Regions from separate parts of the Pseudoalteromonas ulvae UL12 genome, predicted to be linked through region 2. Evidence: predicted binding sites of a transcription regulator. Region 2 holds the regulator's gene; the other holds the start of a gene.
The links. The regulator MetJ, encoded in region 2, represses methionine synthesis genes. The targets are predictions, from matches to a motif close to TAGACGTCTAGACGTCTA.
Positions count from the first base shown of each region.

Region 1 (13,002 bases), on a different contig from region 2:
TGGCCTTCTTGATCTTCACGAATATTGACAACAAGCTGTCGGGCACGCTCCCAAGCACGGCTTCGAGCCGTCACACCCACTTCTGCAAGTGGTAAAATATAATCAATTACTTCATTTTCATCGATGCGATAGAAGTCGCGGATCTTTTGTCTGATCGGACACTGTGTAGTTAAATCACCGTTATAAAGCATTGCAAACCCTCAAAAATCAAAAATGGAGCCAAACAAATTAAAGCCGCATTCTATATAATATACATCAGAACATGCTGGTTAATTTTGCCAAAATACCGTAAATTACAGCGCATATTTAGTTTTTCACAGCATAAAATACTGCCATGAGCCAACCTAAAGTCAGCCGCGCATTGGATCGCATCGACCTTGCCATTTTAGACGTGTTGCAAAAAAACGGAAAATTATCCAATGTGAACTTGGCAAAAGAAGTCAACCTGAGTCCGAGCCCATGTTTAGATAGAGTTAAACGCCTCGAAAAAGACGGATTTATAGAAAGCTATCGTGCGGTGCTAAATGCAGAAAAACTCAATCAAGGTTTGATGGCGCATGTGCAAATAACTTTGGCTAAATCGACCACAGATGTATTTAAAGACTTTAAAAAACATGTACTCGCGATCCCTGAGGTCGCTGAATGTGACATGGTCGCGGGTGGGTTTGATTACCTATTAAAAATACGTGTCGCAGATATGGCGCAATATCGAGAGGTGCTCGGTAAATTAGTCGATATTCCTGGAGTGGCGACAAACTATACCTACATGATTATTGAAAAAGTCAAAAAAGATGCCGGACTGCTGTTATAACACGATATAAAAAAAAGCACCTGAGGTGCTTTTTTATATCTTGAATGATTTTTTAGAAAGGTTGTTTATGCCCAGCCATCATGGCGTCTACGGCGAGATAAAATCAGAGTAATAATGATGCCAAACAACAGCCCTGTGAAGGCGATTGCAGCACCATACATTAATAGTTCACGTTTTTCTTTTTCGCTGTTTTGTCTTTGTTGCTGAGTATGCTGCTGATTGTTATTCAATGCATCAGCTAGCTTTTGTTTGAGTTGTGCGTTGAGTTGTTCAAGTTGTGAATTCGCATCTTGTAATTGTGGGACGATGTTAGCATTGCTAGCCAGTAATTGTTCATTGGCCATCAACTTGTCTTTTAACGTCACAATTTCAACACTCATACCGGGCTGTTTTGTGATAAAACGTTGGTCGACCCATCCTGTGCGTCCTTTGTCATCTTTAACTTGTGCGTAGCCTTCTTCAACGGCTAGCTGAATAAGCTGTGTACCAGCGGTGACAGACCCTAAAATTCGAAAGTTTTTTCCTGCACCTGCATGCATATATACATATAAATCATCAATGATATAAACGCTTTGATCTGAGGGGGTGTTTTCAGTGTCTGTTTCTGCTTGCGTGGCCCATGGTGCAATGGTTAATGCGGCAATAAATAATAAATGTTTAAACATCCCAAACCTTTGATAATTAATTATGATTGTTAGCAAACAAATAGTATGAATTTCCCACTGTAATAGCAAGTTATCGGAGAAATCAGTATCGTTTGAAGGTAATTTAAGTAAAAAATTTGCAATCTGTCAGCGGGATAGTTATTTTGGTGACTTCTATGAATTAATATAAAGCTATCTAACCTCTATGGATACAGAGATAGAACTGAAATTTCTCGTTTCAGAAAAAGTCATCACTCAATTACCCGCGTTAATTACTCAGTTTGCCAAAAAAGTAACGAATTATCCCGCACGTAACTTACTTAATGCCTATTTTGATACTCCAAGCAGAGAGCTTCGGGCATTGGATATTGGTTTGCGAACTCGATGTTGTGATAATGAATGCGAACAAACTATCAAATTAGCAGGGCAAGTCGTGGGTGGCTTGCATCAACGGCCAGAGTATAACTTACCACTAGAAAGTAAGCGTCCTGATTTACAGGCTTTTCCGGAAGGGATTTGGCCTCATGGCATGCAAGTTGCGGCGATTAATCATAGTTTGTATCCTATTTTTAGCACGAACTTTATTCGCCGTACTTGGTTGATTGAAACTGACAATGGTTCTGAAATCGAAGTCGTATTAGATAAAGGTGAGATAAACGCCAGCGGGCAAGTCGAGGTGATTTGCGAAGTTGAGATGGAATTGAAAAAAGGCCAACGTAGTGATGTATTTGCTTTAGCAAAGCAGCTGATTAATTGCCAAGAAGTGCGTTTAGGTTTGTATAGTAAAGCGGCTCGTGGTTATATGCTGGCAGATAAAAAGCCTCTTAAAGCCGATAAGTACATCAATTTTGTGCCGCTAAAATCTGATATGAATCAAGAGCAAGCATTTAGTGCTTGTTTGAATTATGCGATAGCCTTTGTACAAAAACATGAGCAGTGTTATTTCGAAGATGCCAAGTTTAAAACTTTAAAACGCATGATTGACGGAATTACATTAATTCGTCATGCATTGTGGTTATTCGAAGCTGTGGTCGATAAACAAAGCACTGAACATTTACGTCAAGAATTAAAGTGGGTGATGCAAAGTTTTGCTTGGGTTGAAACGGCGATTCAAATTAAGACATTTACCTCTAAAAAGCATGTGTTCTACAAGAAAATCAGTAAAGCGCCGACGCTTGACAGTATGATCACTGGCTTAAGACAGCGACGACCTCGAATAGCAGCCATCAAAGCTATTTTTCAATCACCACGTTATAACAACTTGGTTCTTGATTTGACTACTTTTTTAGTCGATAGAAAGTGGCGACAAACCTGGTCTGCAGAGCAAGAACAAGCAGCACAAGAAAAAGTTGTTGATATTGCCGCCAAGCTATTTGAAAAAGACTGGCAAGAAATAAATGCTATTTTCCCTGTTAAGCATGCATTTTCAACCCAAGATTACTTAGCGCAAAAGCAGCAGTTACAACGTAACCTGTTAAGTGGTGCATGTTTAGGTGCATTATTTTCGAAACAAAGTCGAGATGAATTTCGCAGCCCTTGGTTTGATATTATCGAAGGGATTGATGAGCTCAGTACTTTAGATTATTTACGTGAGCTGTGTGAGCAGCAAGAAAGTGACGACTTACTGCATATTCAAACGTGGCTCGGGCAAAAAACAGATAATCTACTTGCAGCAATGGAGCAAAGTCGGTTGGTGACACAAAAACAAGTCCCTTATTGGCGTTAGATAAAATGCCTCGTTATTTTGCTCTGCTCATACTGTTAGTTTGGAGTAATGTTTATGCAGAGCCGTTAGCGTGGCGGCCAGTGACTGTCAAAAATGGCATTGCTTTGTATCAGCAAGCAATGCCCTCAGGGCAGGTGCGGATCAAAGCTGAATTTGAAGCCACAGCCAGCGTTTCGAACTTTATGAAGGTGATGCAAGATACGACGCAGGCACCTAATTGGCTCGATAGAGCAAAAATAGTGACAGTGTTATCGCATCCTTCTGAGCTGGAATATATTGTATATACTGAATTTTTTGCGCCATGGCCGTTCAAAAACCGATATATGGTCACTTATTCGCGTTATCAATTTACTGCAAACGGGCGGCTAGATTTACAGATTACCGATCGTCATCCATCATTGGCTGAGTTTGAGCAATTAAATGATGTAGAGCATTTAGTTCGCTTAAAAGATATGGCAGCATCTTGGCTTGTGACGCCGCTAGATGGTGAAAAGGTTAATATCGAATATCAAGCGTCAGCGGATCCCAATGGTTTATTACCTGATTGGCTCACAAATAAATTAGTATTAAAGAGTGCCTTGACTACATTAAGTCAATTGAAAAAGACATTGGAAAACTCAAAGCAATAAAAAAGGCGCTCTAGGCGCCTTTTTTACATTTAACTAACCTAAGTTAGTTAATTACAGACCTGCAGCTGCGCGTAGTGCGTCCGCTTTGTCTGTTTTTTCCCATGGGAATTCTTCACGACCAAAGTGGCCGTATGCCGCAGTTGGTTGGTAAATTGGACGCTCAAGATCAAGCATCGTTAAAATACCGTATGGGCGTAAGTCGAAGTGCTCACGGATAATTTCGATTAAGCGTGCTTCATCTAATTTACCTGTGCCAAAAGTTTCAACACTGATTGAAGTAGGCTCAGCTACACCAATTGCGTAAGAAACTTGTAGTTCACATTTGTCAGCAAGACCAGCAGCGACAATGTTTTTAGCAACATAACGTGCTGCATACGCTGCTGAACGGTCAACTTTTGAAGGATCTTTACCAGAGAAAGCACCGCCACCGTGACGTGCCATACCACCGTATGTATCAACGATGATTTTACGACCTGTAAGACCACAGTCACCCATTGGGCCACCGATTACGAAACGACCTGTAGGGTTGATGAAAAACTTCGTCGCACTAGTAATTAGTTCAGCAGGAAGAACTGGCTTGATGATCGTTTCCATGACCGCTTCAACTAAGTCATTTTGTGCAATTGAATCACAGTGCTGAGTTGATAATACAACTGCATCGATGCCAACAGCAATGCCGTTTTCGTAAGCAAACGTTACTTGTGATTTTGCATCTGGGCGTAACCAGTTCAACTCACCGCTTTTTCTTACTTCAGCTTGGCGCTGAACTAAACGATGTGAGTAAGTAATTGGTGCTGGCATAAGTACATCAGTTTCGTTACATGCATAACCAAACATTAAACCTTGGTCACCTGCACCTTGCTCTTCTGGACGAGAGCGATCAACACCTTGATTGATGTCTGGTGATTGCTTACCAATGGTATTTAAAATTGCACATGAGTCAGCGTCAAAACCCATATCTGAGTGGGTGTAACCGATTTCGCGTACAGTTTTACGAGTTAATTCTTCGATATCTACCCATGCGCTTGTAGTGACTTCACCACCTACCATGACCATACCAGTTTTAACATATGTTTCGCAGGCTACGCGTGCTTTAGGGTCTTGCTCTAAAATTGCATCTAGAACCGCATCAGAAATCTGATCGGCAATTTTATCCGGATGACCTTCAGATACAGATTCAGAAGTAAATAAATGTCTTGCCATTTTATTTATACTCTCAAAAATCGCGCCCACGTAGGTGGATTTGCGCAGGAAAAAATTTAGGCGCGTATTTTATATGAAAGTGAGATTTTTTCATAGTGTTTTTACGCCTAGATGGCTAAATTAAATTTTTAATAACGCATTGTTATTAATAAGTAACAAACAAGCACTATTATTGCGGGTTTTTTCATTGCTCCGACTGGTTTAATAAGTAAGAATAGATGCATCCCCAAACTAATTGGGACTTACAACCAGCGCAAACACACTTAAAGGTAGGAGAATTCATGCCGTCTCGCAAAGAACTTGCTAATGCAATTCGTGTCTTATCAATGGACGCAGTACAAAAGGCCAATTCTGGTCACCCTGGAGCCCCGATGGGCATGGCAGATATCGCCGAAGTTTTATGGCGTGATTATTTAAATCACAACCCAACAAATCCAGAGTGGGCAGACCGAGATCGATTTATACTCTCAAATGGTCACGGTTCAATGCTAATTTATTCTCTTTTACATTTAAGTGGTTATGACCTTTCTATTGATGACTTGAAAAATTTCCGTCAAATGCATTCAAAAACACCAGGTCATCCAGAGTATGGATATGCACCGGGTATTGAGACCACTACGGGACCACTTGGCCAAGGGATCACCAATGCAGTGGGTATGGCGATTGCCGAAAAAGCGTTAGCAGCTCAGTTTAATCGCGACGGTCATGACATTGTCGACCATTTCACCTACGCCTTTTTGGGCGATGGTTGTTTAATGGAAGGTATTTCTCATGAAGCATGTTCACTTGCCGGTACGTTAGGGCTTGGCAAATTGGTTGCTTTTTGGGATGACAATGGCATTTCAATTGATGGTGAAGTCGAAGGTTGGTTTACCGATGATACCCCAGCGCGTTTCGAAGCCTATGGTTGGCACGTGGTACGTAATGTCGATGGTCACGATAGTGAAGCGGTACGTGCAGCAATAGATGAAGCACGTGCACAATCAGACAAGCCAACACTTATTTGTTGTAAAACCATTATCGGTTTTGGTTCACCAAACAAATCAGGCAGCCATGATTGCCATGGTGCACCGTTAGGTGATGCAGAAATTACTGCAGCTCGTGAATTTTTAGGGTGGGAGCATGGGGCATTTGATATTCCAGCTGATGTTTATGAAGCATGGGATAACAAAGCAAAAGGTTCTGATTTAGAAGCGAGCTGGAATACTAAATTTGCAGCGTATAAAGCAGCATACCCAGAGCTGGCAGCTGAATTTGTTCGTCGTAATAATAACGAACTTCCAGCTGAATGGGCTGAGAAATCACAAGCTTATATTGAACAATTACAAGCAACACCAGCCGATATCGCCTCTCGTAAAGCATCACAAAATGCACTAGAAGCATTTGGCCCACTACTTCCTGAGTTTATGGGCGGTTCAGCGGATTTAGCTGGTTCTAACTTAACACTTTGGTCTGGCTCTAAGAGCTTAACAGCGCAAGATGCATCTGGAAATTATGTGTTTTATGGTGTGCGTGAGTTTGGTATGTCAGCGATTATGAATGGTATTGCGCTGCACAAAGGCTTTGTACCTTACGGTGCGACTTTCCTCATGTTTATGGAATATGCTCGTAATGCAGTGCGCATGGCGGCATTAATGAAGCAACCTTCTATTTTTGTTTACACCCATGATTCAATCGGCTTAGGTGAAGATGGTCCAACCCATCAGCCAGTGGAACAAATTGCGAGTATGCGCTTAACACCTAACTTAGATAACTGGCGCCCATGTGATCAGGTTGAATCTGCAGTGGCGTGGAAAGCTGCCATTGAGCGTAAAGATGGTCCTACGTCGTTGATTTTCTCTCGTCAGAACTTAGCACAACAAACACGTTCGGCAGAGCAGTTAGCTAATGTCGCAAAAGGTGGTTATGTTTTATCGTGTGATGGCAATCCTGAGATTATTTTGATTGCAACGGGTTCTGAAGTGCAGTTAGCACAAGATTCTGCTGCAGAGCTGCGCGCACAAGGTAAACAAGTTCGCGTTGTTTCAATGCCTTCAACGGATGTTTTTGAAGCGCAAGATGCAGCATACAAAGAGTCGGTTTTACCTGCAGCGATTAGCCGCCGTGTTGCGATTGAAGCTGGTATTGCTGATTATTGGTATAAATATGTTGGTTTAAACGGTGCTGTCATTGGTATGACGACGTTTGGTGAATCAGCACCTGCTGGTGAGTTATTTAAGCACTTTGGTTTTACCGTTGACAATATTGTCGCCAAATCGCTTGAGCTGTTCTAAGTACTTTATTTATCAAGTTAAAAAAGCCAGTCATGGACATCCATGACTGGCTTTTTTATGTGTTGTAAAGAAAAAATAGGCGCTACAGTTTCGTTGATTTGCATTGCCCTAAATTTTCTAATCTTATTATTAGTTATTTTCGCTATGGAACTTGGTCAAGGTCGATTACAATAGCGCCATTCATTAAATGTAAATCTGACGTTGTTGTTCATACACTTTAAGATTCGTTTAAAGTTCTGATAATCCAGCTCAAGATAAGTAAAATCATTCGGAACCCTTATTTCGATGACAATTAGATTGGCAATAAATGGTTTTGGTCGTATTGGTCGTAATATCGTACGTGCGCTTTATGAGTCAAACCAACATGATCGCTTCAAAGTGGTAGCGATTAATGAACTCGCCGAGCCTGAAGGCATCGCTCATCTGCTAAAATACGACACTTCCCACGGTCGATTTAAATTTCCTGTTAATTTGGATGGTTCGACGTTGCGAGTGGCAAACGATGAAATTCAACTTTTTGCCGAAACATCTCCAGAAAAACTCCCTTGGCAATCGCTTGATGTCGATGTCGTCTTAGAGTGTACCGGTGTATTTCATTCGCGCGAGCATGCGCAAGTTCATTTAAATGCAGGTGCAAAGAAAGTGTTGTTTTCACAACCTGCCGATGCGGATATGGATGCTACGATTGTTTATGGTATTAACGATGATGAGCTGACTTCGTCACATTCAATCGTCTCTAATGGCTCGTGCACAACCAACTGTATTGTTCCGGTTATTAAAGTGATTGATGATGCCTTTGGGATAGAATCTGGTGCGATTACCACTATTCATGCGTCAATGCATGATCAGCAAGTGATAGATGCTTATCATCCTGATTTACGTCGTACCCGTGCGGCGAGTCAATCGATTATTCCTGTTGATACCAAATTAGCACGCGGTATCGAGCGTATTTTGCCTAAATTTCATGGCCGCTTTGAAGCGATAGCAGTGCGTGTGCCAACTATTAATGTTACAGCGATGGATTTGAGCGTCACGTTAAACAGCGATGTGTCGTTGGCAGATATCAATCGTGTGATTAAAGCCGCAGCAAGCGGGCGGTTAACCGGTATTTTAGATTATACCGAGGAGCCTTTGGTCTCAGTGGATTTCAATCATGACCCGCATTCTTGTATCATTGACGGAACACAGACACGTGTTAGTCATAAACGTTTAGTAAAATTATTAGTCTGGTGTGATAACGAGTGGGGCTTTGCCCACCGAATGCTCGATACCTCTTACGCCATGATGCAGGCTAAGTAGCCATAACAACTGTTTGATTTAGCTCGTTTATCGTTGATAAGCGAATTTTAGTTTAAAAAGGAGCACAAGATGTCAGTCATTAAAATGGCCGATTTAGATTTAGCAGGCAAACGCGTTCTGATCCGTGAAGATTTAAACGTACCCGTTAAAGATGGCAAAGTAACGTCAGATGCGCGTATCCGTGCCTCGTTACCCACGATTAAATTAGCGTTAGAAAAGGGCGCGAAAGTAATGGTGATGTCACATTTAGGTCGCCCTGTTGAAGGTGAATATGACGAAGAATTCTCGCTTGCTCCAGTTGTTAACTATTTAAATGACGTACTTGATTGCCCAGTACGTTTAGAAAAAGATTATTTAGACGGCGTCGCAGTTGAAACAAATGAAGTCGTGGTATTTGAAAATGTGCGTTTTAATATTGGCGAGAAAAAAGACGATGAAGTCTTAGCTAAACAATTAGCCGCATTATGTGATGTCTATGTGATGGATGCGTTTGGTACAGCGCACCGCGCACAAGCGTCAACTCATGGTGTCGGACTTTATGCGCCTATCGCATGTGCAGGTCCATTACTCGCAGCTGAACTAGAAGCACTTGGCAAAGCCCTTGATAACCCCGCTCGTCCACTTGTGGCGATTGTTGGTGGCTCAAAAGTGTCGACTAAATTAACGGTACTTGATTCACTTTCTAAAATTGTCGATCAATTAGTGACAGGTGGCGGTATTGCCAATACTTTTATCGCAGCTGCGGGTCACCCAGTTGGAAAGTCTTTATATGAGGCTGATTTAATTGATGAAGCCAATAAACTGACCGCTGATGCAAAAGCTAATAATGGCGATATTCCAGTGCCTACGGATGTCGTCGTCGGATCAGAGTTTTCTGAGTCTGCCGTGGCTACACTCAAAGATGTGAGCGAAGTCACAGCAGATGACATGATTTTTGACATCGGCCCAGACTCGGCAAAACAATTAGCGACCATTATTAAAAATGCGGGCACTGTTGTCTGGAATGGCCCTGTGGGTGTATTTGAATTCGATCAGTTTGGTAATGGCACGCAGGCGATTGCAAACGCGATTGCTGAATCAAACGCGTTTTCTATTGCGGGTGGTGGTGACACACTTGCTGCTATCGATAAATATGGTGTTGCTGATAAAATTTCTTATATTTCAACAGGTGGCGGTGCTTTCTTAGAGTTTTTAGAAGGGAAACAACTTCCGGCTGTTGCGATGTTAGAATCACGCGCAAAATAAGGACTCGTCCTATACTCATTGAACACTGCACTCTCTCTCACTTTCGTGCAGTGTTTAATTTAGGGTTTTAACTAGTGTAAAGCCCTTGATTCAGTTAAGGATCTGACTGTTTCAAAATAAATTAATCTAACCGTTCAAAACTAGATGGCAATTACATTGCTATCGCAATTGGAGAAAACCAATATGGCTTTAATCAGTATGCGTCAACTTTTAGATCACGCAGCAGAAAATGGTTACGGCGTTCCTGCCTTTAACGTCAATAACCAAGAGCAAATGCGCGCGATTATGGAAGCGGCTGACAGAACCAATAGCCCTGTAATTGTACAAGGTTCTGCTGGAGCCCGTGCTTATGCCGGTGCCCCATTCATTCGTCATATGATTTTAGCTGCAGTAGAAGAATGGCCACATATTCCGGTTGTGATGCATCAAGATCACGGAACTTCACCTGACGTGTGCCAGCGTTCAATTCAATTAGGCTTTTCATCAGTGATGATGGATGGTTCTTTAATGTCTGATGGTAAAACGCCTTCAACTTATGAATACAACGTTGATGTAACACGCCGTACTGTTGAACTTGCACATGCATGTGGTGTGTCAGTTGAGGGTGAGTTAGGGGTACTTGGCTCATTAGAAACCGGTGAAGCAGGCGAAGAAGATGGTATTGGAGCTGTGGGCAAGTTAGATTTGGAACAACTTCTTACTGACCCAGAAGAGGCCGCTGATTTTGTTAAGAAAACGGGTGTTGATGCTTTAGCAATTGCCTGTGGTACATCACATGGCGCATATAAGTTTACTCGTCCACCAACAGATGACATCTTAGCAATCGACCGTATCAAAGAAATTCATGCACGTATTCCAAATACACACTTAGTCATGCACGGTTCGTCTTCAGTGCCGCAAGAGTGGTTAGCAGTGATTAATGAATACGGTGGAGAGATCCCAGAAACTTACGGTGTACCAGTTGAACAAATCGTCGAAGGGATCAAGCACGGTGTGCGTAAAGTCAATATTGATACCGATTTACGTTTAGCATCAACAGGAGCGATTCGTCGTCATTTAGCGCTTAATCCATCTAATTTTGATCCTCGTAAGTTTTTAGCTGAAGCGACCAAAGCGATGACTGAAATTTGTATTGCTCGTTATGAATCGTTTGGTACCGCGGGTCAAGCTGGTAAGATCAAACCAATTTCTCTTGATGAAATGCATTTAAAATACCTGTCAGGTGAACTGGCTGCGAAAATTAAATAACGGTTACGTTTGATAAAAAAAGCCCGCAACGCGGGTTTTTTTATGCAAAAAATTTGTCATATCACTGGCATGAAAGTGTCATTGAATCGTGGTCTGCTAGTGGCTTTTAAAATTTCACTATCAGGATGTTAAAGATGTATAAAAAATCGGTTATTGCACTGGGGTTAGTCGTTGCTTTAAGTGGGTGTTCGCTCGATGGCGAAGATGGCAAAGCAGGTCCAGCAGGCGCAGTCGGTGAAACTGGGCAAGCTGGAGCTAATGGCCAAAATGGTCAGAATACTTCAGGTTTATTTGACATCCAGTTAATTGGCCGAGCGGTTTTAAACACTGAGTCTCCTGAAGGGGCTGCTGAAGTTGTGGCGTATCAAGCATCTAAGCAGTGGATTTATGCCATTAATAGCTCGGGTGATAAACCAAGTGTTGAAATAATTCCTGCTACGTCGTTTGATACTGCTGCCTTAGTCAAAAATAATGAAGGAGTGGTGACGGATACGAATTTATTGCCCGCAATCAGTATTGATTTAACTGCTCACACACCGGGTGATGCCAATAGTATTGCTATTTCAAATGATGACAAATGGCTTGCGGTCGCCATGGCCCGTGAAACAGGTGAAAAAGGCAGCATTGCTTTTTATGATATAAGTGGTGAGGCACCTGTGTTTGTTCAAAATGTTGTGGTTGGTTATTTACCAGACATGGTGACGTTTACACCAGATGGCAGTAAAGTCGTTGTTGCAAATGAAGGTGAACCTGCTGGTGATTATTCAGTGGATCCTGAAGGATCAGTATCCATTATTACGATGACAACAACGGGACCAGAGCAAATAGCCACAGATATTGGCTTAACGCAATTTAATACACAACAAGCGGCCTTAGAGCAACAAGGCGTCATGTTTGCAAATCCGACTGGTCGGACTATAAAAGGCCAATTGATTAATACGACAGTGGCGATGGATCTTGAGCCTGAGTACATCACGATCAGTTCTGATAGCAAGACTGCTTATGTCACAGTACAAGAAAATAACGCATTGCTCATTATTGATTTGCAAGATAACAGCGTTAAATTACAAGGATTAGGTTTTAAAGACTGGTCTAATTTAAGTTTTGATGCCTCCGATAAAGATGGTGGCGTGAATTTCAAGCAATATCCAGGTTTATTTGGCATGTATCAGCCCGATACGATTACTAATTTTACTTGGCAAGGTGCTGAGTTTTTGGTGACCGCCAATGAGGGGGACGGGCGAGAATACTTTTTTGATGCGGCAGATGAAGTAAGTTGTTTGGCCGCAGGTGGGCTAGATTTTGATTCGGATGATGGTTGTTTATCGTATGTTGATGAATCTCGTGTCAAAGATTTGAACCTAGCTGATAACTTTTCTTATCTAAATAATGATAATGACGATATTGGTCGCTTGAAAGTCACCACAGTAAAAGGTGATGCGGATCAAGATGGTCGCTACGAAGCACTTTATACCTATGGGGCGCGATCATTTACTATTTGGGATAGCAACGGTTTGGTCGTATTTGACTCGGGGGATCAAGTTGATCGGATTACCGCATCAATACATGGTGCGGCATTTAATAATGATGAAGATACCAATGAAGGTGATACCCGCTCAGATGCAAAAGGGGCGGAGCCTGAAGCATTGGCTGTGGGTAAAGTAGGCGAGCGGACGCTTGCATTTATTGGCCTTGAACGAATGGGTGGCGTGCTCGTTTACGATGTGACTAATCCATATAACACGCAGTTTGTTGATTATTTTATTAATCGAGGTTTAGTTGAAGGTGCTGATATTTCTGGAGATTTGGCGCCTGAAGGCATGAAGTTTATTCGTGCTGAGCACAGTGCTACAGGTGAGGCTTTATTGGTTATCGGTAACGAATTATCGGGTTCAGTGGCTGTTTGGCAAATAGCGCAAAAGTA
Region 1 covers NZ_AQHJ01000034.1:97,994-110,995, forward strand. Annotated here, with positions in the region: gene putA (bifunctional proline dehydrogenase/L-glutamate gamma-semialdehyde dehydrogenase PutA) at 1-191, opposite strand, end outside; gene PULV_RS17140 (winged helix-turn-helix transcriptional regulator) at 335-811, shown strand; gene PULV_RS17145 (TIGR04211 family SH3 domain-containing protein) at 877-1,476, opposite strand; gene PULV_RS17150 (CYTH and CHAD domain-containing protein) at 1,661-3,181, shown strand; gene PULV_RS17155 (START domain-containing protein) at 3,187-3,810, shown strand; gene metK (methionine adenosyltransferase) at 3,862-5,013, opposite strand; gene tkt (transketolase) at 5,295-7,286, shown strand; gene epd (erythrose-4-phosphate dehydrogenase) at 7,572-8,585, shown strand; gene PULV_RS17175 (phosphoglycerate kinase) at 8,655-9,830, shown strand; gene fba (class II fructose-bisphosphate aldolase) at 10,014-11,078, shown strand; gene PULV_RS17185 (choice-of-anchor I family protein) at 11,213-13,002, shown strand, end outside.
Region 1: the regulator MetJ is predicted to act here: its motif matches at 5,114-5,131, upstream of metK (methionine adenosyltransferase).

Region 2 (13,002 bases):
TGATGCTTGCAGGTAAAAGTGGCGTATTGAGCCATACCTTATTTGCCTTATTTAAAACGGTCGGTGTTGGCTTATCGATAGGTATTTTAGCCGGTTATATTACCGGTGTATTAATTCGCCGTGAGTGGCTGCCTTATGAGTTGCATAAGTTTGGAGTGTTAGCACTCGTTCTGGTCAGCTTTACGGTTTCTAATGCAATTAGTCATGAGTCAGGATTACTCGCAGTCACTGTATTTGGTATCTATTTGGCTAACCAAGATGACCTTGAGCTCGATTCAATCTTAGAGTTTAAAGAAGATTTATCACAGATATTAATTTCGACTTTATTCATTTTACTCGCTGCTAGATTAAAGCTGCCTGATTTGATGCTACTGGGTCCGGCCGTTATTGTGTTCTTATTGATTGTATTATTTGTAGCTCGCCCTGTGTGTATTGCCCTGTCAACCTACAATTCTGAGTTACCTTGGCGTGCTCGCGCTATTTTGGCTTGGATCGCACCTAGGGGGATTGTTGCCGCTGCTGTTGGCTCTGTATTTGCGCTGAGCATGACTAAAGCGGGGATCGCCGATGCTCAAAAAATAGTGCCTATCATTTTTACGGTCATTATAGTTACGGTGGTTTTACAAAGCCTTACCGCTATCCCGGTCGCTAAGTTACTCAAAATGCGTCAACCCAAGCCTTCAACGGTGCTAATCATTGGTGCTAATCATTTAGCTCGAGCGATAGCAAAAGGCCTGCAAGATCAAAAAATTGATGTGTACTTGTCTGACCCTGCTTGGGAAAACTGCCGCATGGCGAGAATGGATGGTCTTGCTTGTTACTACGGTAACCCGCAATCAGAACATGCTGAGCGCTATTTACCTATGTCGAGCTTAAAAACGGTATTGGGGTTATCTCCTAATCGTCACCATAATGCTTTGGGAGTACAGTATTTTTCTCACATGCTCGAAGAAAAAAACGTTTATTCCCTCAAATCTTCAGATATCCATGCCAAGGCAAATAAAGACAGTGCAACATTTTTGTCTCGGCAAATTTTATTTGGTGATAATGCATCTTATGCGAGGCTCAGTAGCATGATAGCTAAAGGGGGCAAAGTCAGCGCAACTAAAATTGCTGAGGCGTTCTCTTGGCAAGATTATTTAGAAGTAAATAAAGATGCGGTGCCTCTGTTTATTTTACAAATCGACGATGAAGAAGATACTCAACTTATTCCCTTCACACCCAATATGGAACGGCCGCCGAACACCGGCGATATGATTGTAGCCATGCAACCGCCAAAAATGTCGATTTTAAAAGAACCGGCCAGTAAAACACCGGTCAGTTCTGAATCAGAAAAAAGCTAAATAATAAAAAGCCCGCAATATTCGCGGGCTTTTTATTAAAATGCGTTAATCTTATTTTGCTAACGATTTACTTAACCAATATAAATCCGAGTGGATCCCTGCAGCGGTGACTTCCTTTCCTGCCCCAGGGCCTTGAATCACTAATGGGTTGTCTTGATACCACTGGCTATTAATGACAAAAATATTATCGCCTGGCTTTAAGGTCGCTAATGCATCATCTTTGTCTACAGGCTTAAGCCCAACCTTGGCCACTAACTTATCGGCGTTTAATTCAAGCTCTGCAGCATAGCGTAGCACTTTATTTTGCGCAGCCGCTTGTGCAGCAAGCTTACTGACGTATTCGTCGAGTAACACGAGATTATCGATAAAGAAATCCCAATCGCCATCAATTAACGCCTGAGGCATCAATGGGCTTAATTCAATATCATCTAAATCGAGTGTTAGTCCGAGTTCACGGGCTAATATAAGTAATTTTCGCTGAACGTCTCGGCCCGACAGATCTTCTCTTGGATCAGGCTCAGAGTACCCCATTTCCTTAGCTTGCATCACTAATTCAGAGAAAGGCTGACTGCCATCATAATGCGCACAAAGCCAAGACAATGTGCCAGAGAACACCCCAGTTAACCGCTCGACTTTATCACCAGAGTTCAACAAGTCATTTAGAGCAAAGTTAATCGGCAACCCGGCTCCAACAGAGGTGTTATAACGCCATTGTAAATTGCGCAACTTTAAGTTTTCTTGTAACGCTTGATACCAGCTTAGCTCAGCAGTCCCTGCATATTTGTTTGCACAAATTAAATGACACCCTGCATCAACAAATTGTGGATATAACTGGCTAAACGACTCACTTGCTGTGATATCAATCACCACTTTATGTTCATAATCTAATTCAGATAAATGATTCAATAAATCAGCACTGACAAATGGAACAGCCTGATTTTGCCATGTATCGGCCCAATTTTCAGGGTTGAGCCCACTTGGATTAAATAACATATGCTGACTGCGAACTAACCCCACTAATTTAACAGGTAATAATTGATTTAGACGAAGTAATTGTTTTTCAAGCTGCTCAATAAACACAGCGCCAACATTGCCTAATCCAGCAACCACCACGGCAAGCTCTTGTGAAACACTCACCAGTTGATCGTGAAGAATTGTCAGCCTGTCTGTATCGAGCTGCTGCTCACATAATAAGAGACAATATTCATCATGAGACGAGACAAAGCGTAAGGTGACATTATTTTCGGCTAAAATCGCTTTTGCTTGCGCCGCTAATGTATGGCCAGCGCCTTGCTCACAGACAATCGCAAGGCCAGACACATTTGATTCAACCAAGTTACTACGCCCTGTAAGCAGCGCTGAAATCTGATTACTATATTGTGCTGGTACCAATAGAAAAGTATCGTCACCGTGATCGAAATGATGCAATGCATGTTGAATAACACGACTTAACTCACCGACCTCACCTTCATGTAAGTCTGCCACTTTGAGTAAATCGTAATTATCAAGGTTAGTGATAAAACGCTTTTGCTTGGCTAACCCTTCGGTAACAATCTCTGTGGCTGCGCTACTGCTATCAAAACTACTTCGAACAACCAATTTGATCGTAGAGTCTTTAAGGGGGGTTAACGTTTTAGCATGCAGCACAGGGTTACCTAAGCGCGCAAGTAAATTAGCCTGAGCACGACAAATTTTCCCGTAACGGATCGCCCGTTTGACCTTGCGAGGATCGGTCGAAAAGACACCTTGTGTATCAGTCCAAATCGACACACTTTGCGCGTCAATATAACGCGCTAAGAGCGTTGCGCTGTAGTCACTGCCATTGCGCCCAAGCGTCACCGTATTACCAGCTTCATCAGCAGCAATAAAACCCGTAACAACATTATATTGTGTCAATCCTAGTTGCGCACACGCTTGCTTATTTGTCTCATGCTGCAGTTGACCATCGGCCAAGGTGAGCAATTGGCGTGCATCAAATGCTCGTGCATTGGCATCTAATTGCTTCAAATAGTGAGCCAGCAACCTTGCTGACCATAATTCTCCATGCGCCAGCAACTGCGCTTCTTGCAGCTGAGCGGTATTGATTTGTTCTGAGATATCGGCCAACTCTCCCGCAAGCGCAGACAAAACTGATTGCTGAAATGGCGCTACTAATAACTCTTGAATTAATTCACTTTGGTGTTGCTCAAGCAACGCAAGCACATCAGACAAAGCCTGTTGATCTTGCTGCTGGTAGCTTTGCCAAAGTTTAACTAAGGTATCGGTTGTTTTACCTGCAGCCGAAACGACAATCACATCTCCTTCAGATGCTTGGCTTAGAATTATATTTGCAACGGCGTGATAACGATTGGCACTACTTAAGCTCGATCCGCCAAATTTATGAACTGCTCTACTCATCTTAATTACCATAATGCGATATGTGCAGGACTAACAAAATTCGCACAGTTATCGGATGTTTTATCGTTGTCTGGCGCTTTAACAGCATTAGACTTTAATTGGCTTTGCCCTGGGCGAACCTGCTCAAAATTGCGCTCTAGATCAGCTAAAAGATCATTCACATCTTCAATGCCAACAGAAATCCGAATAAGCGTGTCACCCACACCCGCTTCTAAACGAGCTTTTGGTTCCATACCTGCATGTGTCATGGTCGCAGGGTGGCAAATCAAGCTTTCAACACCGCCTAAAGATTCAGCCAGTGTGAAGTGCTGACAATTTGTTAAGAATCGTGCAGCATCGTTGATATCACCTTTAATATCAAAACTGACCATACCACCAAACCCACGCTGCTGTTGTTTCGCTAATACATGTTGAGGATGAGACTCAAGACCTGGGTAGTAAACACTCTTAACATAAGGACTACGCTCTAAATACTCAGCAATTAGAAATGCATTTTGTTCATGTTGCTTAATACGAACATTCAATGTACGGATACCGCGAAGTGTTAAATAACTATCAAATGGCGCACCGGTAATACCAATATTGTTTGCCCACCAGGCTAATTCTTCGCCCAACTCAGTCGTTTTAGCGATAACCGCACCACCGACAACATCTGAATGACCATTAATGTATTTAGTCGTCGAATGCACAACAATATCAACGCCAAATTCGATAGGGTTTTGTAATGCAGGAGATAAAAAGGTGTTATCAGCCGCAACCAAGGCACCGCAATTTTTGGCCGTTTCAACCACTTTTGCGATATCTGTTAAGCGCAATAATGGATTGCTTGGTGTTTCAATCCAAATTAGTGCAGGTTTAAGTGCTTCAATTTCAGCAAAGGTTTTGTCTAGGGTGAAGTTAACGACTTTTAATTTTAATAAACCACGTTTTTCTAAACTGGTGAATAAACGATAACTGCCACCATAACAATCATGTGGGATAACAAGTGTGTCGTTACTCGACAACAGTTGAGTGACCAAATGAACCGCAGCCATACCCGTTGCTGTGACAATACCTTTGGCACCACCTTCGAGTTCAGCCAATGTCTCAGCTAAAACATCGCGAGTTGGGTTGCCGCTTCGACCGTAGTCGTAAGCACGTTTAGTATCAAAATCAGCAAAAGAATAAGTCGTTGATAAGAAAAGAGGAGGAACGACTGCGCCATGATGTTTATCGGCTTCGATTCCTTTACGCACTGCGATAGTTGCTTTTTTAGCTTTGTTCATTTTAAAACCCGCAAACAGTTGGATGTTTAGACGTCCAAAAGGTTAGATTACTAAAGATGAGAAGTCAAAACATTTATACGTCTAAATAGCTAAATAAATGATAATTGACTATATATTTTAAACCGATAAAATTTCGCCACGATAAAGCCAATAACTAAAAATTATAGATAATATTTTTATCTTCAGACTAATTCATTGGCAAACAGGCACGCAGTTATTAAAAGGCAATCTAAACTTATGGCAACAAAATGGAATGGTGAATATATTCACCCTTACGCAGAGCACGGTAAAAAATCAGAGCAAGTGAAAAAAATCACCGTGTCTATCCCGCTTAACGTGTTAAAAGTATTAACAGATGAGCGTACACGTCGCCAAGTGAATAATCTTCGCCATGCCACAAACAGTGAATTACTCTGCGAAGCTTTTCTGCACGCGTTTACTGGCCAACCACTGCCAAATGATGAAGATTTAAGAAAAGATAACCCTGAGCATGTTCCTGCTGAAGTAAGAGCAATCATGACAAACATGGGGTTAGACTTGCCAATACTCGAAGATGAATAAAAAAAAGCCTCAATTTTGAGGCTTTTTTATTGTGTGATTTACCATGCTTATTGCATATAGTTTTCTGGCAGCGCGATACGCGCAACGCCTGATGCAATAGCCGCCTCAGCAACAGCACGAGCAACTCGTGGAAGTAAACGAGGATCCATCGGCTTAGGAATAATATAGTCTTTACCAAACTCAAGCGAATCAACCCCAGCGGCTTGTAGCACTTCTTGAGGCACCGCTTCTTTTGCAATTGAACGAATAGCATTGACCGCAGCGATTTTCATTTCATCGTTAATCGTTTTAGCACGCACATCTAACGCACCTCGAAAAATAAACGGAAAACAAAGCACATTATTTACTTGGTTTGGAAAATCAGAGCGCCCTGTAGCCATAATTAAATCATTGCGTGCAGAATGCGCTACATCTGGACTTATCTCAGGATCTGGATTTGAACATGCAAACACCACAGGCTTGTCAGCCATTAGCTTTAGATCATCCGCAGTAATTAAATCAGGGCCCGATACACCGACAAATACATCAGCTTCTGCAATCACATCTTGCAAGGTACGTTTATCAGTATTATTGGCAAACAATTCTTTATATTCATTTAAATCATCACGGCGGGTGTGAATCACACCTTTGCGATCAAGCATATAAATATGTTCACGCTGGGCACCACACTTAATTAATAATTCCATACACGCAATTGCAGCAGCTCCTGCGCCAAGGCACACGATTTGCGCGTCATGTAAATTCTTCCCTTGTACTTCTAGCGCATTAAGCATGCCCGCTGCGGTTACAATAGCTGTGCCATGCTGATCATCATGAAAAACGGGGATATCACAACGCTCAATCAGCGCTTTTTCGATCTCGAAGCATTCTGGGGCTTTAATATCTTCTAAGTTAATACCACCAAAGGTGTCAGCAATGTTCTCAACCGTATTGATGAAATCTTCTGTAGTACGGTGTTTTACTTCGATATCAATCGAATCAATGCCTGCAAAGCGTTTAAATAACAGTGCCTTACCTTCCATAACGGGTTTTGAAGCAAGTGGCCCTAAATTACCTAAGCCTAAAATCGCGGTACCATTAGAAATAACCGCAACAAGATTACCTTTGGCTGTATATTTATAAGCATCCGCAGGATTCGCAGCGATTTCTCTAACAGGCTCAGCAACACCAGGACTATATGCTAAAGCAAGATCTTTGGCCGTTTCTGCTGATTTAGTTAACTCGATGCTGATTTTACCTGGAACGGGTTCAGCGTGATAATTTAAAGCTTGTTGTCTAAAGTCTGACATGGGGCGATTTTTTCCTGCAAGAAGTTAAATGTGAGAGTGAGATAAAATTCGCTATTGAGTTTAACGATACCTTTATTAACCAGAATTTCAAGTAAAATACTGCCAAACTGCAAAAATCTCAGTCAATTTAATTTGAGCCGTAATTTTACAGACGTTAACCGCATTTTCACCGAAGATACTCATCAAACCAGTTGTTATGTGCATATTAATTTAATCAATAATGAATATAAAACCAGCAACATAAAAACTAAAAAACATATAAAACAAGTTATTTATAACCAAAAACAACCAGCACTTCACCAGAAAAAACAAAAAACATATTCGCAGCAAAGTTACTCAAAATAACCCCTAAAATGAAAATTTTAGCAACTTAATTACTACACTTATCTTTTAAGCTCGCACTGTTAGGTTAATAAAAATCACACATTCGAAACTAAAATTAACCTAAGTCACTAAGCGACTTATAACATTCTTAGATTGAATAATTTATCACTTTCAATCAGCCTAGCTTAAACCAAACAAAGTTGTGCCAGATCAATGAGTGTATTTCTCAGCTGCTTATAATGTGCGAAATTATTAATTTGAGAGAGTATTGGTCGTGCAAAATTCTATCGAGTGGGATGATTCCCTCATTAAAAAATACAATGTATCTGGTCCGCGCTACACATCTTATCCAACGGCTTTATCGTTTCAAGATGGCTACAGCGAGGAAAACGTGAGGGCTGCGATCAGTCATTCGACCAATAAGGCTCTGTCTTTATATATTCATATCCCATTTTGCCATCAACTTTGCTATTACTGCGGATGCAATAAAATCGTTACCCGCCATCAGCATAAAGCGGACTTGTATCTTGATTTTTTAGAACAAGAAATGGCATCGCAAGCCAAGTTATATCAACATTACCAAGTTGACCAACTGCATTTAGGCGGCGGGACCCCCACATTTTTAACAACCGAACAAATGGCTCGTTTGGTTAATTCACTCAATAAGCACTTCACCTTTACGGCTGATGCGCAAAAAGGGATCGAAATTGATCCACGTTCTTTAGCCAACGGCATGCTGCCAACTTTAAGAGGATTAGGGTTCAACCGAGTCTCGTTTGGGATTCAAGATTTTAATGATGATGTGCAACAAGCTGTGAATCGGGAGCAATGTGCTGATAATGTTGCTAATTTAGTTGTTGAAGCGCGTCAATTAGGTTTTAAATCCGTCAATACAGATATGATTTATGGGCTACCATTACAAACGCCAGAGAGCTTTACTGAAACAATGGATAAGTTAATCGCCCTTTCACCTGATAGAGTCTCGGTTTTTAATTATGCCCACTTACCCGACCGATTTGCCGCTCAACGAAAAATCCGTGAGCAGGACTTACCATCTGCATCTCAAAAACTCGCTATGTTTAAAAATACCTTGGCGCAGATGGAACAAGCTGGGTATGTACTCATAGGTATGGATCACTTTGCTAAAAAGGACGACAGCCTTGCTATTGCACAACGAAAAGGTGAACTTCATCGAAATTTTCAGGGATATACTACCCACGGTGATTGTGATCTGCTTGGCTTAGGTGTCTCATCAATTTCTCAAGTCGGTGATAGCATTTTTCAAAATCCAAAAGATCTCAAAGAGTATTATCAAGCCGTTAGCGAACGTGACATTCCAGTCGTTAAAGGACTCACTTTAAGTGAAGATGATTGCATCCGTGCTGCTGTTATTCGTCAGCTGATTTGTCATTTTGAGTTAGACTTTGCAGATTTTGAGGCCCGTTATCAAATCAATTTCCAGCAATACTTCAAAGAAGCGTTAACCTCACTGCATGGGTTAGCGCAAGATAACATGCTCAGTATTACTGAAAACGGTATTACGGTTTCACCTAAAGGTTTATTGTTTATCCGCATCATTTGCATGGCATTTGATGCACACTTACAACGCCAAGCTAAGCTTACGCGCTTTTCTCAGGTGATATAAACAAAAAAAAGGCTGCACATATTTGTGCAGCCTTTTTTATAATCAATAAATTTATACTGACATCACCGTTTTAGTGGCAGGATCCGCAGGAAAGCGTTCAATAATCAAGGTTAAATCACCCATAATATCTTCTGCTAACTCTTCCTCTTTACGCCAACGTAAAGAGTCTTGCTGAAAGATCTCTTTTTTCGAATATTTTTTTCGGGCTTGATGGGTCGGCATATCTTTGACGACTTCATACATTTTGTGCACTCCCGGATATTCGGTAATAAGATCAACGTCCTGCTCAAATTGATATTGCGACATTAATACCCAAATTCTTAAACAGCCTTCAGAGTATTCACATTGCTTTTCTTTCATTGCTTTGGCAATCAAATTGATACTGTCAGACAATTTGAGATTTTTTTCGGCCTGTTGGGCTTGATATTGAGCTTGCTTGGCTGCGATCTGTGCATTTTGCGCTTTGACTTGAATTAACAAGCGACCAGCATAATATGCAAGGCCTGCAATAATAATCGTACCTAACACTAAGCTTACGATTAACCACATACTCATTTATCATCTTCCTCATCAAGCCATTCATCAGCAAGATTATTTGACATAAATTGATCCAGCAAATCGTCACCACTTGCCTCATCATCTTCATCATCAATACCCAGCAACTCACACAAAGCTTGATGGCGTGCGACTTTAGTATTGAAATACTTCGCGTCTTTCCCTACCAGTAACTCACCGCTCTCATGGCGATCAATCAAGTCGAGTAATCGCTGATCATTTTCTAATTGCTCCAGTTCTTGCTCTGTTGTCAATTCTAGAGGGGCGGCTTTCTTAAGCTCTGCTTGAGGTTTAAGATGGCGTTTTAAAACGGGTTCTTGCTCAACAACCTTAGGTTCGATCATTAAGCTAATTGGCTTTTTACTACCTTTCCCTGCTTGATGATCTTTGTTTTTTTGATCATCTTGCTGAGATTTTTTTGCCTCAACAGCATTACGTGTGCCCGCTTTATTGCCCTTTTGAGCTTTAACACGGCTTTCTTTCAATGCACGTAATTCTTTCAATTTATCTTTACTTAATCGTGTTGGGCCATTACTGCCACCTTTACGAGATTTTTTTCTGCTCATTTGCTATCAACCATTCAATAATTGGAGTCATTTTACATCAAGGCTAAGAATTTAGTTATGGCTTTTTAAAGAGGATCACATCATTGCCAAAAAACTCGACACTTAATCCATCACGCTGCGCTAAAAACTTAAAAGTCGTTTGGCTAAAAAAAGAAACGTGTGTGAGGTCGCTCTTATAATGCCAGTTAGAGAATCTATCTTTATCAATTACGAGTTTAGTCATCACCGCCAAGGTTCCTTGTGGTTTAACTAACTCAGTTAATATTGTCCACTCCTTCGCGGGAGTATGAAAATGTTCAATGACTTCTGTGCACGTTACAAAATCATATTGTGTTGTGAGTACATCTGTCTGAGGTGCGTAAAAAATATCATACACACTCATGGTATGACCTAATCCTGTTAACATATGCGCCAGTGCAGGACCTGGACCACACCCAAAATCAAGTCCATCACTTTGTGGAGCTATATATGTTTGTAATGGGGAAACAACCCGACTTAAAAAGGCCTGGTATCCCTTATCTTCAATATGGTTTTCATGCTTGTCGTACAATGCTTTTTCTTGCTCAGCCGTCAAATGAAACTGAGCAGGTACAAAAACCAATGAACATTGCTTGCACTGAACGTATTCACGATGTTTGTCGGTGAAAAAATGTGTTACTTCTGTTGAGTCACATAACGTGCAACTAAGAGTCATATAAACACTAAGATAAAGTATATTGGCGTGAGTATAACAAAAAAACAAATAAAAAGGCGGTAGATTGCTCTACCGCCTGCTAATTCGAGTGTCTAGTGATCTGGACACCTCTCCCTTCGACTGTTCGATCTATGTCTTCAGTCATATTTTTATTATTTTTTTCTATCCGTATTGTTTTTATTATTTAACTTCCATGAATTTTATTATTTTCGGTCTTCCTGACGCTTTCTTATCATTCCATTAATGAACATAAAATCAAATGTCTTATGTTCTTTCCCCTTGCACAAATTTATCGCTATAACTTCCGTATTTACGTCTATCCATGTTGTTTTTATTGTCTCTGCGACAGGGGTTAATATACTTGTTAATAATTTTGTTACAACTGGTTTATATAAAATAAATAATAAAATTTTAATCTGATTTTTCCAATCCGCGAAATAACATAGACTTAAGTCTTATCAAAAGCTCACAAAGAGACTTTACGCACACGTAAAGCTAGCTAATTACTTACATTCTTTGTGAGATATATCTCAAGGTCACAGACACAAAAAAAGCAGCCTTAGCTGCTTTTTTAAACGTTCTATTAATTAATGAAGGCCATTTAAGTATTTTGATAATACTTCGATGTCTTTATCAGTCAATTTTTTCGCGATGTCACGCATCATGCCATTTAAGTCATTATTACGTGTGCCACTTCTGAATTTTTCAAGTTGTGACTTGACGTATTCTGGATGTTGCGAAGAAATTTTCGGGAAACCAGCTAAAGAAGTACCATTTCCACGTGGGCCATGACATGACGCACAAGAAGGAATACCACGTTCTGCATCGCCAGCTTTGAATAATTTACTACCAACTTCAACCACTTCTTTAGGGGTTTCACCCTCTTGAATTGGTAAAGAGCTAAAATATGCAGCAAGATCTTTCATATCCTGATCAGACAATGGCATCGCCATACCGCTCATTACAGGATCCATACGACCTTCTTTTCCGCCCGAAGTCATACCGGTTTTAAATTCTGCTAATTGCTTGTAGATATACTCAGCATGTTGACCCGCAATTTTAGGATACATACTAATTGGCGCATTGCCATCGGCGCCATGACACGCTGCACATGTTGCAGACTTTGCCTTACCTGCAGTTGCATCGCCATCAAATGCAGTTGCGTTGTTTGCAGCCAATGCACCAAACAACATAGTTAAAGATAGTGCTATTTTTTTCATGGTGGATTCTCTGTTTTCGACCCTATTAACCTGCAATGCAGGTATATCTACCAGCATTAGAATCTTATTCTACACGATATTAATTTCTCTGGCACGTCTTATGCCAAGTAAAAACTTATAAAATATAAGGGTTTTGACCTAGATTAATAAGTTTCGGCCTTTTTTTACCTTATAGGCGTTAATCGGACTCGATAGTTACTCAACATTTTATTGATATTAGTATAAAATGGCCAATTGACAGATAAATCTAACATTTCGCAGCTAGCCTGCCTCTATCCCAGCATACCTTAAGGAGTCACTGTGCTTAAATCACGTGTACAATACAGTGCTGCAACTTTTATAACCAGCGCGCCCGATATCAGCAAACTCCCACCTGACACAGGCATAGAAGTGGCCTTTGCGGGACGTTCAAATGCTGGCAAGTCCAGTTCACTTAACACATTAACAGATAAGAAAATTGCTAAAACCAGTAAAACCCCAGGTCGTACGCAATTAATCAATGCGTTTGATTTAGGCGACAACATGCGCTTAATCGATTTACCCGGTTACGGTTATGCTAAAGTTCCAATCGAAATGAAAAAGAAGTGGCAGCGTTCGCTTGGGGAATATTTAGAAAAGCGCAAAAGCTTAAAAGGGCTTGTTATTCTAATGGATATTCGCCATCCATTAAAAGATCTTGATCGCGACCTCATTAATTGGGCTGTTGACAGCAAAATTTCAGTGTTGGTGTTGCTGACTAAAGCAGACAAATATAAACAAGGTAAGCGCAAAGGCGAAGTGCTGCGTGTTCGTAGAGAATTAAAAGAGCTTGAGGGTGATATCACCGTCCATGCTTTTTCATCACTCAACGGCATTGGTTTACCTGAGCTTGGCAAACAACTCGACAACTGGTATTTAGGAGAGATTATCCATCAAGCTCCTGAAGATAAAGAGCCTACCGAGTCAGGCAATTCTGCCGAATAAATAAAAAAACCGGCTTATTATACAATAAGCCGGTTATAGCAATTCTGGGGAGAAGCTATTAATACGCTGTACCTCCAAAAAGGCAGATACATCATCAACAGGATGCCTACCTAAGTAGGACGGCGCGCACTTTAGCAAAGCCCCCAGCAGAAATAAAGCGCCTTTGTAAACAATTGCAAC
Region 2 covers NZ_AQHJ01000029.1:119,464-132,465, reverse strand. Annotated here, with positions in the region: gene PULV_RS13010 (cation:proton antiporter) at 1-1,343, shown strand, start outside; gene metL (bifunctional aspartate kinase/homoserine dehydrogenase II) at 1,395-3,740, opposite strand; gene metB (cystathionine gamma-synthase) at 3,746-5,005, opposite strand; gene metJ (met regulon transcriptional regulator MetJ) at 5,243-5,566, shown strand; gene PULV_RS12990 (malic enzyme-like NAD(P)-binding protein) at 5,614-6,855, opposite strand; gene hemN (oxygen-independent coproporphyrinogen III oxidase) at 7,454-8,824, shown strand; gene PULV_RS12980 (DUF2489 domain-containing protein) at 8,876-9,379, opposite strand; gene yihI (Der GTPase-activating protein YihI) at 9,376-9,945, opposite strand; gene PULV_RS12970 (class I SAM-dependent methyltransferase) at 10,001-10,639, opposite strand; gene PULV_RS12965 (c-type cytochrome) at 11,227-11,859, opposite strand; gene yihA (ribosome biogenesis GTP-binding protein YihA/YsxC) at 12,160-12,822, shown strand.